DNA from 2 places in the Thermomicrobium sp. 4228-Ro genome. Region 2 is predicted to be linked to the other one. Evidence: riboswitches for the same ligand, from Rfam matches in the RefSeq annotation. Region 2 holds a riboswitch; the other holds the start of a gene.
What was found. Region 2 has a riboswitch for thiamine pyrophosphate ahead of OO015_RS02060 (ABC transporter ATP-binding protein). Riboswitches for the same ligand answer to the same signal wherever they lie in the genome.

Region 1 (5,433 bases), 200 kb from region 2:
CGCATCGGTCACGCACCCCGCTCGGCAAGCGCTGTATCCACCACCTCCCGGAGCTGCCTCGCCGCACCCCGGATATCCTCGGCACCGACGACTGCCGAGATCACCGCGACACCGACTGCACCCGCACGGATCACCGCTGCGGCGTTCGCAGCCGTGATCCCACCGATCCCGACCACCGGGATGCGTACCGCCCGAGCGATCCGGGCCAGGTGCTCGAGTCCGACTGCTGGGCCGGCGTCCGGCTTGGTAGTGGTCGGATAGACTGGCCCCACACCCAGGTAGTCGGCACCAGCTGCTTCGGCTTCCAAGGCCTGTTCGAGCGTCTCCGGCGAAAAACCGACGACCATCGACTCGCCGACCAGCTTTCGCGTCTCCGGAACCGGTAGGTCGCTCACACCGACGTGGACGCCGTCCGCCTCGAGAGCGAGTGCCAGGTCGACCCGGTCGTTGACGACGAAGAGGACGCCAGCCTCGCGGCAGAGTGCCCGCAACGCACGTCCGACCTGGAGTTCCTCGCTCAGCGGTCCGGTCTTCCAGCGCAGCTGGAGCGCTGTCGCCCCGCCAGCGATCGCCTCCCGCGCGATCTCGATGTCCGGGCGCGCGCCCGCGAGCGCTCGATCGGTGATCACGTACAGGCGCAGCGCCTCGCGGAGGCGTGCCCCTCGCCAGTTGGCCACACCCATCTCCCTAACGTACGACGCCTTCCAGTGGAGAACTCGCCGACGCGTACGGCTTCTTGGGAATCCGGCCAGCGAGGTAACAGAGTCGCCCGGCTTCGATCGCCAGTCGCATCGCCCGGGCCATCTTCACCGGGTCGCCGGCCTGGGCGATCGCGGTATTGATGAGACAGGCATCGGCACCGAGCTCCATCGCCAGTGCTGCGTCCGAGGGCGCACCGATCCCGGCATCGACGATCACCGGAACGCTCGCCTGCTCGACGATGATCTGGAGCCAGCGGAAATCCGGCAGCCCCTGACCGGAGCCGATCGGTGAGGCGAGCGGCATCACCGTGGCGCAGCCGATCTCCTCGAGTTGCTTCGCCAGCACCGGATCCTGGTTGATGTACGGAAGGACGACGAATCCTTCTTTGACGAGCACCTTCGCTGCCTCGAGCGTCCCGATCGGGTCCGGCAAGAGATACTTCGGGTCCGGAATCACTTCCAGCTTGACCCAGTTGGAAAGGCCCATCGCTCGGGCGAGTCGCGCCACCCGGACCGCTTCCTCGGCTGTCCGGCAACCAGCAGTGTTCGGGAGGATCTGGTACTTGTTCCAGTCGATCACCTCGAGGATACTCCGGCTCTTCGGGTCGTCGAAGTCGATCCGACGGAGTGCGACAGTCACCATCTCGCAGCCCGAGGCCTCGAGTGCCGCCAGCATCTCTTCGTTCGAGCGCCACTTCCCGGTACCGAGGATGAGGCGCGAGCGGAACTCGCGATCGGCGATCTTGAGCGGTTCGTCCTCCAGGATCGTGCTGGCACGTTCCGCGGTCTCAGCCATCGCGCACCTCCTGTGTTTCCGGCACCGGTGCCCACCAGGCATGGAAGTGATGGACCGGCGATCGTCCCCGACCGATCGCGAAGGCCGCCTCGAGCGCACGGTGGAGATATCGCTTCGCCTCCCACACAGCAGTCGATACGTCGAAACCGCGCGCCAGGAACGCAGCGATCGCCGCGGAGAACGTGCAGCCGGTCCCGTGGGTGTGGGGCGTCGCGACCCGCGGGAGTGCGAAGCGTTCGAAGTGCGTTCCGTCGAAGAGGAGGTCGATCACCTGGCCTCCCTCGACGTGCCCGCCCTTCACGACGACATAACGCGGCCCGAACGAATGGATGATGCGCGCCGCCTCGCGCATCTCGTCTTCGTTCCGGACCGGCCGGCCACACAGCACCTCGGCCTCCGGCGCGTTCGGCGTCACGATGAACGCGAGCGGCAAGAGCGTCTCGCGCAGCGCGGTCACCGCGTCCTCCCGGAGCAGCCGGTCACCGCTCTTGGCGACCATCACCGGATCGACGACTAGCCGCTCAATCCGGTGTCGCCGCACACCGTCTGCGACCGTCTCGATGATCGCGGCCGAGCTCAGCATGCCGGTCTTGGCGGCATCGGCACCGATGTCCTCCATCACCGCATCGAGCTGCGCCGCGACGATGTCGGTCGGGATCTCGTGGACTGCCGTCACGCCGAGTGTGTTCTGCGCGGTGATCGCAGTGATCACCGTCGAGCCGTAGACCCCGAGCGCACTGAAGGTCTTCAAGTCTGCCTGGATGCCGGCACCGGCACCCGAATCGGACCCAGCGATCGTGAGCGCTTTGGGAATCCGCGTCGACATCGCCATCTCCCGTCACTCCTCGCGTCACGGGACGAGGCGGCGGAAAAATCGATCCGCCGACCCGACGGGGCGGCGGGTGAGGGAAGAGCTGAGGAGCGGTGCCGTCCCTGCGCTGGCATTACCCAGATCAGGTTCGGAGGGTTGGCCGACCGTCCGTCGACCTCTCAGCGCTTCCGCGCACCCCTGGCACCCGTTAGACCCAGCATAGCACTCGTCCCCGGTTCGGACAACGTCTCAGCGTTCGGCCTGGCGCGGATCGAACGCATCCCGCAACCCGTCGCCCACGAACGTGAAGGCGAGCGTGATCAACGCGACTGCCACCGTCGGCGCGATGAGCATCCAGGGTTGCGACTCCCAGGCCTTCGAGCCTTCGAGGATCATGCTGCCCCAGCTGGTCGGAAACGGCGCGTCGAGACGCACCGTCGGTCGGATGCCGATACCGAGGTAGCTGAGGATCGCCTCGGAGATGATCGCCCCTGGGACGATGTAAGCCGCGACCACGATGATTGGCCCCAAGGTATTCGGAACGATATGGCGCAAGACGATCGACACGCCGTTCGCCCCGATGGCCCGAGCCGCCTCGACGAACTCTTTCTGCTTGATGGCAAGCACCTCGCCGCGTACCAGTCGGGCGACGGTCACCCAGCTGACGAGCGACAACGTAATGAAGAGCAGCACGAGTCCGTTCAGCAGCTTGCCGATCCACGCGTCCTGAAAAGCAACCTGCATGATGATGAACAGCAAGAGATCCGGAAAAGCATAGACGACATCAGTGAAACGCATCAAAATGTTATCGACTCTCCCACCCAGGTAGCCAGCTGTGACACCGATCACCATGCCGATGGTTACGGTGAAGAACATCGGGACGAACCCGACCACCAGAGACACGCGTGTACCGTAAACCAAGCGACTGAAGACGTCCCGTCCGACCGAATCCGTTCCGAGTGGATACTCCCAGGTGCCAGTCCGCATCGGGTTCGGATCCCGTATCCAGGCAGCCTGACGGAACACGCCTGCCCGCGCGACATCGCTCCGCACCGGGTTATGCGGTGCGATCACCGGTGCCGCGATGGCGACGATAGCGAGGAACGCGATATAGGCGAGCCCGACGAGCGCCAGGCGATTCTTCCGGAAGCGTCGCCAGGCATCGCTCCACAAGCTCCGCGGCGGTCGCCGGAGCGCGAGATCACGATCGAGTTGCCGTGCAGTGGCTGTAACGGTCATGGTGCCCAACCTCTCACACCCGGATCCGTGGATCGAGGACACCGTACATGATGTCCACCCAGATATTCGCGACGGCCACGAAGAGGGCGTACATCAAGGTGGTCCCCATGATCATCGAGTAGTCTCGTGCCGCGATCGCCACCACATACTCGCGCCCCATACCTGGCACATTGAAGATCGTTTCGATGATGAAGGATCCCGTCACCAGCGCAGCGACGGCCGGTCCGAGCACCGTCACGACCGCGATCAGCGCATTGCGGAGCATATGCCGGGTCACCACGCGGAACTCGCTCAGGCCTTTCGCACGGGCAGTCCGCACGTAGTCCTGGCGAATCACTTCCAACATCGATGATCTGGTCAGCCGGGTCAGATACGACATCGTCCCGAGCCCGAGCACGATACCCGGTGCGAGATACGCAGTCGACAGACCCTGCCATTCTTCAGGTGCGCGGATCGGCTTCACCCCGAACAGCTGGCTCAACAGAATCACAACCAGCACACCGATCACGAAGCTGGGGACCGAGACACCGAGCGTGGCGACTGTGAGACTGATGTAGTCGATCCAACTATTCTGCTTCAGCGCGCCCAACACGCCGAGTGGGATCCCGACGAAGACCGCGAAGACAGTCGCGACCACTCCGACTTTGGCCGTCGCCGGGAACTTGCGCCAGAGAATGCTCTGCACCGATTCCGTTCCCTTGGAGCGATAGGATGGACCGAGATCGAAGTGAGCGAGCCCCCAGAGGTAGTGGAAATACTGGCTGTCGAGGAACGCCTGCGCGAGGCGCAACGGGTTCCGCTCGCCGCTCCGCCACCGCTCGCGGACGGCCGCCCCATTGAACCAGACGGGCTTGTCGAGGCCGAACTTTTGATTCAGCGCCTGCAGCGTCGCGGCTGCGACCGGCTTCTCACGATCCCACGGGCCACCTGGCGCCTGATGCATCAGGAAGAACGTGATCGTGGTCACGACCAGGATGACCGGTATCAGCCACAAGACACGCCGTACAACGAACGACAGCAGCATACCCTTCCTCCTGGCGAGGAGCCGGGCCGGGGAAATTCCCCGGCCCGGTACTGCATGCTACTTCTGAATATCGAGCGTCATGAGCGAGGCGAATTCGCCGGGGAAGGCATCATCGCTCGGCGTCGGGTTGTAACCGGTGACGTACGGTTTCACCAGCCAGATATTGAGCGGGTTATAGAGGAACGGTCCCGGTGCATCGTCGATCAGGATCTGGTGTGCCTGCTTGTAGAGTTCGATGCGCTTCTGTTGGTCCAGCTCCTGATCCGCCTGCGTCACGATCCGGTCGAACTCTTTATTGCAATAGCCGAAGCGCTGCGCGAAGGTCGCGTCGCACTTCCAGTACACGCTCAACCAGTTCTGGGGATCAGGATAGTCCTGGATCCAGCCAGCGAGCGTCATCTGCGGGTAGGTGCTCGGATCCTTGCGCATGGCGACGAGGGTCTTCCCGTCGACCGGCTCGAGCGTGATGTTCACGCCGAGGATGTCGCGGTACTGTCCGGCGATCCACTCCACGCGCGGGCGCGCTGCCGGATCGTCGCTGTTGTAGGTCAACTTGATCTCGGGGAGCTTGTCCGGGCCACCATAGCTCGACTCGGCCAATGCTTGCTTGGCCTTGGCTGGGTCGAACGCATACTTGTTCGTGCCGATGTGCCCCGGAATTCCCGGTGGAATCCATTCGAGCGTCGGAGTGCAGTCGCCGTTACGGATCTGTTCGCAGTACGTCTTCCGATCGAAGGCGTAGGCGAACGCCTCGCGCACCTTCTTATCGGTGAACGGTTCCTTGGTCAGGTTGAACGAGAGCTGGATCGTCGTCGCGGCCGGATAGGTGACGAGCTGCTTGGAGAGCTCAGGATCGCTCTTG
Region 2 (5,433 bases):
GCATCGACGGCGTTGCCACCCTCCTGGAGGACGCGCAAACCCGCCACGGTCGCCAGGTAGTGCGGTGTCGCGACCATCCCCTCGGTCGCGAGCGTCGTCGGTCGACCCGTCACGAAGTCCACCATCGCTCGCCTCCAACGCACGAACGTCTCGTCCCGGCCGGCATCCTAGCACGTCCGGCCGGAAGGCCCAACGTGGTACGATTCGCGACCGGTGCAGCGAAGGGACGAGTCGTTGGGCATGATCGACGTCTGCTTACTCGGCACAGGCGGGATGATGCCGCTCCCGGAGCGCTGGCTCTCTGCGCTCCTGGTGCGGTGCGAGGGGCACACGATCCTGATCGACTGCGGTGAGGGAACGCAGATCTCCTGGCGATACACCGGCTGGGGGTTTCGCGAGCTCGACACGATCCTCCTGACACACCTCCACGCCGACCATGTGGCTGGCTTGCCGGGCATTCTCTTTTCGCTGGCCTTCGCGGAGCGCGAAGAACCCGTCCGCATCGTCGGCCCTCACGGGACGACTCGTATCGTTCATGCGCTGCGCTCGATCGTCCCCGTGCTCCCGTTCGCCGTCGAAGTGACCGAACTGGAAGGGACGAGCGAGCTGGTCCTGCCCGGCGGGATGCTCGTCCGGAGCCTACCGGTCGCGCATCGCGTTCCCTGCCTAGCCTACGCGATCCATCGCCCACGTGGCCGACGCTTCTTGCCGGAGCGGGCTCGGGCACTCGGCATTCCGGTGGAGTTCTGGCGCCGACTGCAGCATGGCGAACCGATCGAGCTCGCTGGCCGCACGATTTCTCCCGACGACGTCCTCGGCCCTCCCCGGCGCGGCATTACCGTCGCATTCGTGACGGACACCCGCCCGACACCCGATCTCCCGGCGTTCGTCCGCGACGCCGATCTCCTCGTCTGCGAAGGGATGTACGGAGACCCTGCCATGTTGCCGCGTGCCGTCGAGCGAGGACATATGGTCTTTCACGAAGCCGCTGAACTGGCCCGCACGGCTGGCGTACGACGACTCTGGCTCACGCACTTCAGTCCTTCGCTCACCGATCCCGAAGTCTGGCTCCCGCTCGCGCGTGCGATCTTTCCTGCGACCGAGATCGGCCCCGTCCACCGTACCGTCACCTTGCGTTTCCCCGACGAGTGAACGGCCGATCTTCTCCAGCGGCCGCCATATGCCCCGTCTTGCGGCAACACTCTGGGAAGTCGAACCCGAGCGCAATCGGTTCACTGCGCCGCCCCGACGATCCGGACTCGCCGCTCTGCACCGGCTGCGACTGTGATAGACTGTCCAGCAGAGTGGGTCTCTCGCTGACACAACCTGCACTCGGTCGAGCTAGCGATCCAGCGCGCCCAGCTCGCTGAACCGGTTCATCGCGACCCGAACGCACACCGTACGTGGGGTGATCGAGTTCGTGCCTCGGAGGTGAGGAGATGAACAGAGCCCTGACACGCCGTGAGATCCTGATGCTAGCCGCCATCGTCCTCCTTGCTTGTCGCCGACAGCGCGGTCAATTGGTCACGACTGTCAATGTCGAACTCGATGAGTACGTCATCCGCGTTGACACGGCGCAAGTACCGGCTGGGCGAGTGCGCTTCGTCACCACGAACGTCGGGCAGCTCGAGCATGAACTCATCGTGCTGCGCACCGATCTACCGGCAGACCAGCTTCCCTACAGCGAGGCGAAACAGACCGCTGAGGAAGAAGAAGCCGGTGAGGTCCTTGGCGAAATCGAGCCGGAGGACTTACCACCAGGCAAGACCGCTGAAATGACGCTCGAGCTTCCCGCTGGGCACTACGTTCTCCTTTGCAACATCCCCACGCACTATAGGTTGGGAATGCACCTCGACTTCCGCGTCGTCTAAGGGTGGCGTATTCGTCCCCGGTAACGGAGGCTCACCCGAGTCGGACGGGGAGGTGCTGGCGAGAATCAATTCGCCTGGCTCCGGACGAGCTGGTAGAGTAACGGGTCGCTACGGAAGATCTCGGTCAATGTCTCCAACCTCGCGATCTCCTCGCCGATATGGAGCTCACGGCCGAGAACGTCCATCACGAGGACTTCGACCGCGGTGAAGATCTCATTGGCCGTCGGTGAGACATCGGCCGGAAGAATGGCGACGATCCGCTCGAGCCGCGTCACCAGCCGATCGCGAAGGCGTGCGTGCTCTTCAGCTGGCACTGCGGTATCGAGCAGCACCTCGAGTTGATACAAGGCACAGATGACGGGCGTCAGCCGATCGAGCACGGCAAGCGCCGCTGGCGAAAGAACCGGTTCGAGCACGGCCCGGTAGGTCGACATCGGCGTCGCCTTCGCTCCTCGATGCGTGACCCGGCACGCGCACACGAACGAGATGGGCTAACCATACCACGAGCACCCATCCTCTAGGAGAAACGGGCTCCTCGCGGTTTCAGCAGTACGTAGCGCGCCGTGCCGCTCCCATTCCCATGTCGACCAGCGCACCATCGGCGGCCGTCAGTACGAGGCCAGCACGAAGCTCGCTGCGAGCACCCCGAGGCTCGTCAGGAGATCGTAGGCGAAGAAGAAGCCCCCAATAACCACCAGGACCCACTGCCAGACACTGACCCGATAGGGCAGCGGTCGGCGCTCGACCGCGTCCCAGTACGCGTTCAACGCCTGTTGCCCGTAGACAACGAAGCCGACGAGGCGGAAATACCCAGTGGCCTGTCTCCAACCGGAAAGACTTGACGAAGCTCCGCGATTTTGCTACCGTCCTGTCTCGCCAACCGAGACGGCCGCGGGAGCTCGGGGTTAACCGGGCTGAGAGGGTGGCTCGACACCCCGCCACCGACCGTGGAACCTGAACTGGGTAATGCCAGCGGAGGGAAGGCCGTGCACGAGAACCCCCCACACGACGAAAATTCGTCCCGCCAGTCGAGCGGTTCGTTCGTCCCATTCTCCTACGCTGTCGTCCGCCGGTCGCGATCGCGCACTCGTCGACCCGGGGGGTGGCCGTGAGCACGCTCCGACGGGTCGAAATCCGGAGCGTCACGAAAGTCTTCTACCGCGGACGCGCGCGCATCGAGGCACTCGGGCCGCTCGATCTCGTCGTCACCGATCGCGAGTTCTTGAGCATCGTCGGTCCCTCCGGTTGCGGCAAGAGTACGCTCCTCAACATCGTCGCTGGCCTGGAGGAACCATCGAGTGGCGAAGTCTGGCTCGACGGCGCACCAGCTCCGCACCGCCTCGGTCGGGTCGCCTACATGCATCAGCGCGACCTGCTTCTACCGTGGCGCCGCGTCCTCGATAACGTGATCTTGCCGCTCGAACTACGCGGTGTGCCCAAGCACGAGGCACGCCACCGCGCCCTGCCCTGGCTCGAACGCTTCGGCCTGGCCGAGTTCGCTGCGGCCTATCCAGCCCAGCTGTCCGGTGGGATGCGCCAGCGCGTCGCCTTCCTCCGAACGCTCATGGCCGAGCGACCCCTCCTCCTCCTCGACGAGCCGTTTGGTGCTCTCGACGCGCTCACCCGAGCGAGCCTCCAAGAATGGCTGCTCGCGCTCTGGGAGGAACTCGACCGCACGATCGTTCTGGTGACGCACGATGTCGAGGAAGCGATCCTCCTGAGCGACCGCGTCATCGTGCTGAGCGAACGCCCTGGACGCATCGTCGACGAAGTACCGGTCGCCCTGCCACGCCCGCGAACCTACGAGATCGTCACCGATCCACGCTTCGTTGCGCTCAAAGCGCGCGTGCTGGGTGCACTTCGGGCTCGATCGGCCCGGGAGGTCCGGACCGATGCACCGTGAACGTCTGCTGCCGGCACTCATCCTCGCCGTCGGTTTGGCGACGTGGGAATGGCTGGTCAGAGTCCTCGCGGTACCACGCTGGGTTCTGCCGCCCCCGAGCGCGATCGTGCTCGCACTCCTCCGCGACCAGCGTCTCCTGCTCCAGCATCTCGCGGTCACTCTGGAGGAAGTTGCGCTCGGACTCGTCCTCTCTGTCGTCCTCGCGATCCTGCTCGCTGTCGGGATCGTCAGCTCGCGGATCGTCGAGCGGTCGCTCTATCCGCTCGTCGTCGCGTCGCAGGCCGTCCCGATCGTCGCGCTCGCGCCGCTGCTCCTGATTTGGTTCGGATACGGACTGACACCGAAAGTCATCGTCGTCGTCCTCATCTGCTTCTTCCCGATCGCTGTCAATCTGGTCGACGGGTTACGCGGTGTCGATGGCGAACTGGTCGACCTCGTCCGCAGTCTCGGTGCCTCGCGCTGGCAGACATTGCGCATCGTCCGCATACCGGCAGCGCTTCCGGCCTTTTTCTCTGGCTTGCGCGTCGCTGCCGCTGTGAGCGTCATCGGTGCGCTCATCGGGGAATGGGTCGGTTCCGCTGCCGGGCTCGGCTACCTCATGATCCGCGCAGCCTCGCAGTTCCACACCGACCGGGTTTTCGCCGCGGTGCTCGTGAGCGCTGCGGTCAGCATCGCCCTCTTCTGGAGCGTCGGCGTGGTCGAGCGCATCGCCCTACCCTGGCGCACGACATCGCGAACGGAACGATAACAGGGAGAGGAGGAGACGCATGACGCGCAAAGTCACGCGCCGAACGTTTCTGATGGGTACGGCAGCGCTGCTCGCCAGTGCCTGCGCTGGGGAACGACCCACCGCAGGCGGATCGGCGCCACCCGCGACACCCACGACCGCCGCTGTCGCGGCTAGCCCGACCGAGGCACGCGAGTCGGTGAGTGTCGCGCTCGACTGGTATCCCTGGTCGAATCACACCGGTCTCCTCATGGCTCGTGAGAACGGGCACGTCCAGTCCGAAGGGCTCGACGTCACGCTGGAAGTGCCGGCCAATCCGGAGGACGTGCTCAAACTCGTCGCGACCGGTCGGAACACCTATGGCATCAGTTACCAGACCGACGTCCTTCTCGCTCGAGCCGAGGGAATCCCGGTCGTCTCGATCGCCGCACTCGTCCAGCACCCGCTGAACTCCGTCATGGCGCTCGAGCGCAGCGGAATCACCCGTCCGCGCGATCTCGCCGGGAAGAAGGTCGGCTATCCTGGCTTGCCGAGCGACGAGGCACTGCTTGCCACGATGCTGGAGGCCGATGGTGCACGACTGGAGGACGTGACACTGGTCAACGTGGGATTCGAGCTCGTTCGTGCGCTACTGAGCGGGCAGGTCGATGCCGTCATCGGTGCCTACTGGGTACACGAGTCGATCCTGATCGAGCAGCAAGGCGAAAAGCCGGTAATTCTGCGCGTCGAGCAGTGGGGCGTGCCGGACTTCTACGAACTCGTCATGGTCACCAGCGAACAGGAACTCCGCGAGCACGCGGACCGCGTCCAGCGATTCGTCCGCGGCATGATCCGCGGATACCAGGATGCCGCCCGTGACCTGGATGCTGCAGTGGCACTTTTGGTCCGGGAGTATCCCGAGACCAACGAAGAGCTGGAGAAGCGCGGCATCC

Region 1: another riboswitch for thiamine pyrophosphate. It lies ahead of thiD (bifunctional hydroxymethylpyrimidine kinase/phosphomethylpyrimidine kinase); the one in region 2 lies ahead of OO015_RS02060 (ABC transporter ATP-binding protein).

The regions. Positions count from the first base shown of each region.
Region 1 is NZ_JAPFQM010000001.1:596,212-601,644, forward strand. Features, by position in the region: gene thiE (thiamine phosphate synthase) at 1-5, opposite strand, end outside; gene thiE (thiamine phosphate synthase) at 9-677, opposite strand; gene OO015_RS03030 (thiazole synthase) at 688-1,497, opposite strand; gene thiD (bifunctional hydroxymethylpyrimidine kinase/phosphomethylpyrimidine kinase) at 1,490-2,323, opposite strand; TPP riboswitch at 2,410-2,518, opposite strand; gene OO015_RS03040 (ABC transporter permease) at 2,558-3,547, opposite strand; gene OO015_RS03045 (ABC transporter permease) at 3,561-4,571, opposite strand; gene OO015_RS03050 (peptide ABC transporter substrate-binding protein) at 4,629-5,433, opposite strand, start outside.
Region 2 is NZ_JAPFQM010000001.1:394,385-399,817, forward strand. Features, by position in the region: gene ggt (gamma-glutamyltransferase) at 1-125, opposite strand, end outside; gene OO015_RS02040 (ribonuclease Z) at 241-1,152, shown strand; gene OO015_RS02045 (hypothetical protein) at 1,440-1,871, shown strand; gene OO015_RS02050 (hypothetical protein) at 1,937-2,305, opposite strand; gene OO015_RS02055 (hypothetical protein) at 2,480-2,638, opposite strand; TPP riboswitch at 2,753-2,870, shown strand; gene OO015_RS02060 (ABC transporter ATP-binding protein) at 2,980-3,774, shown strand; gene OO015_RS02065 (ABC transporter permease) at 3,764-4,522, shown strand; gene OO015_RS02070 (ABC transporter substrate-binding protein) at 4,542-5,433, shown strand, end outside.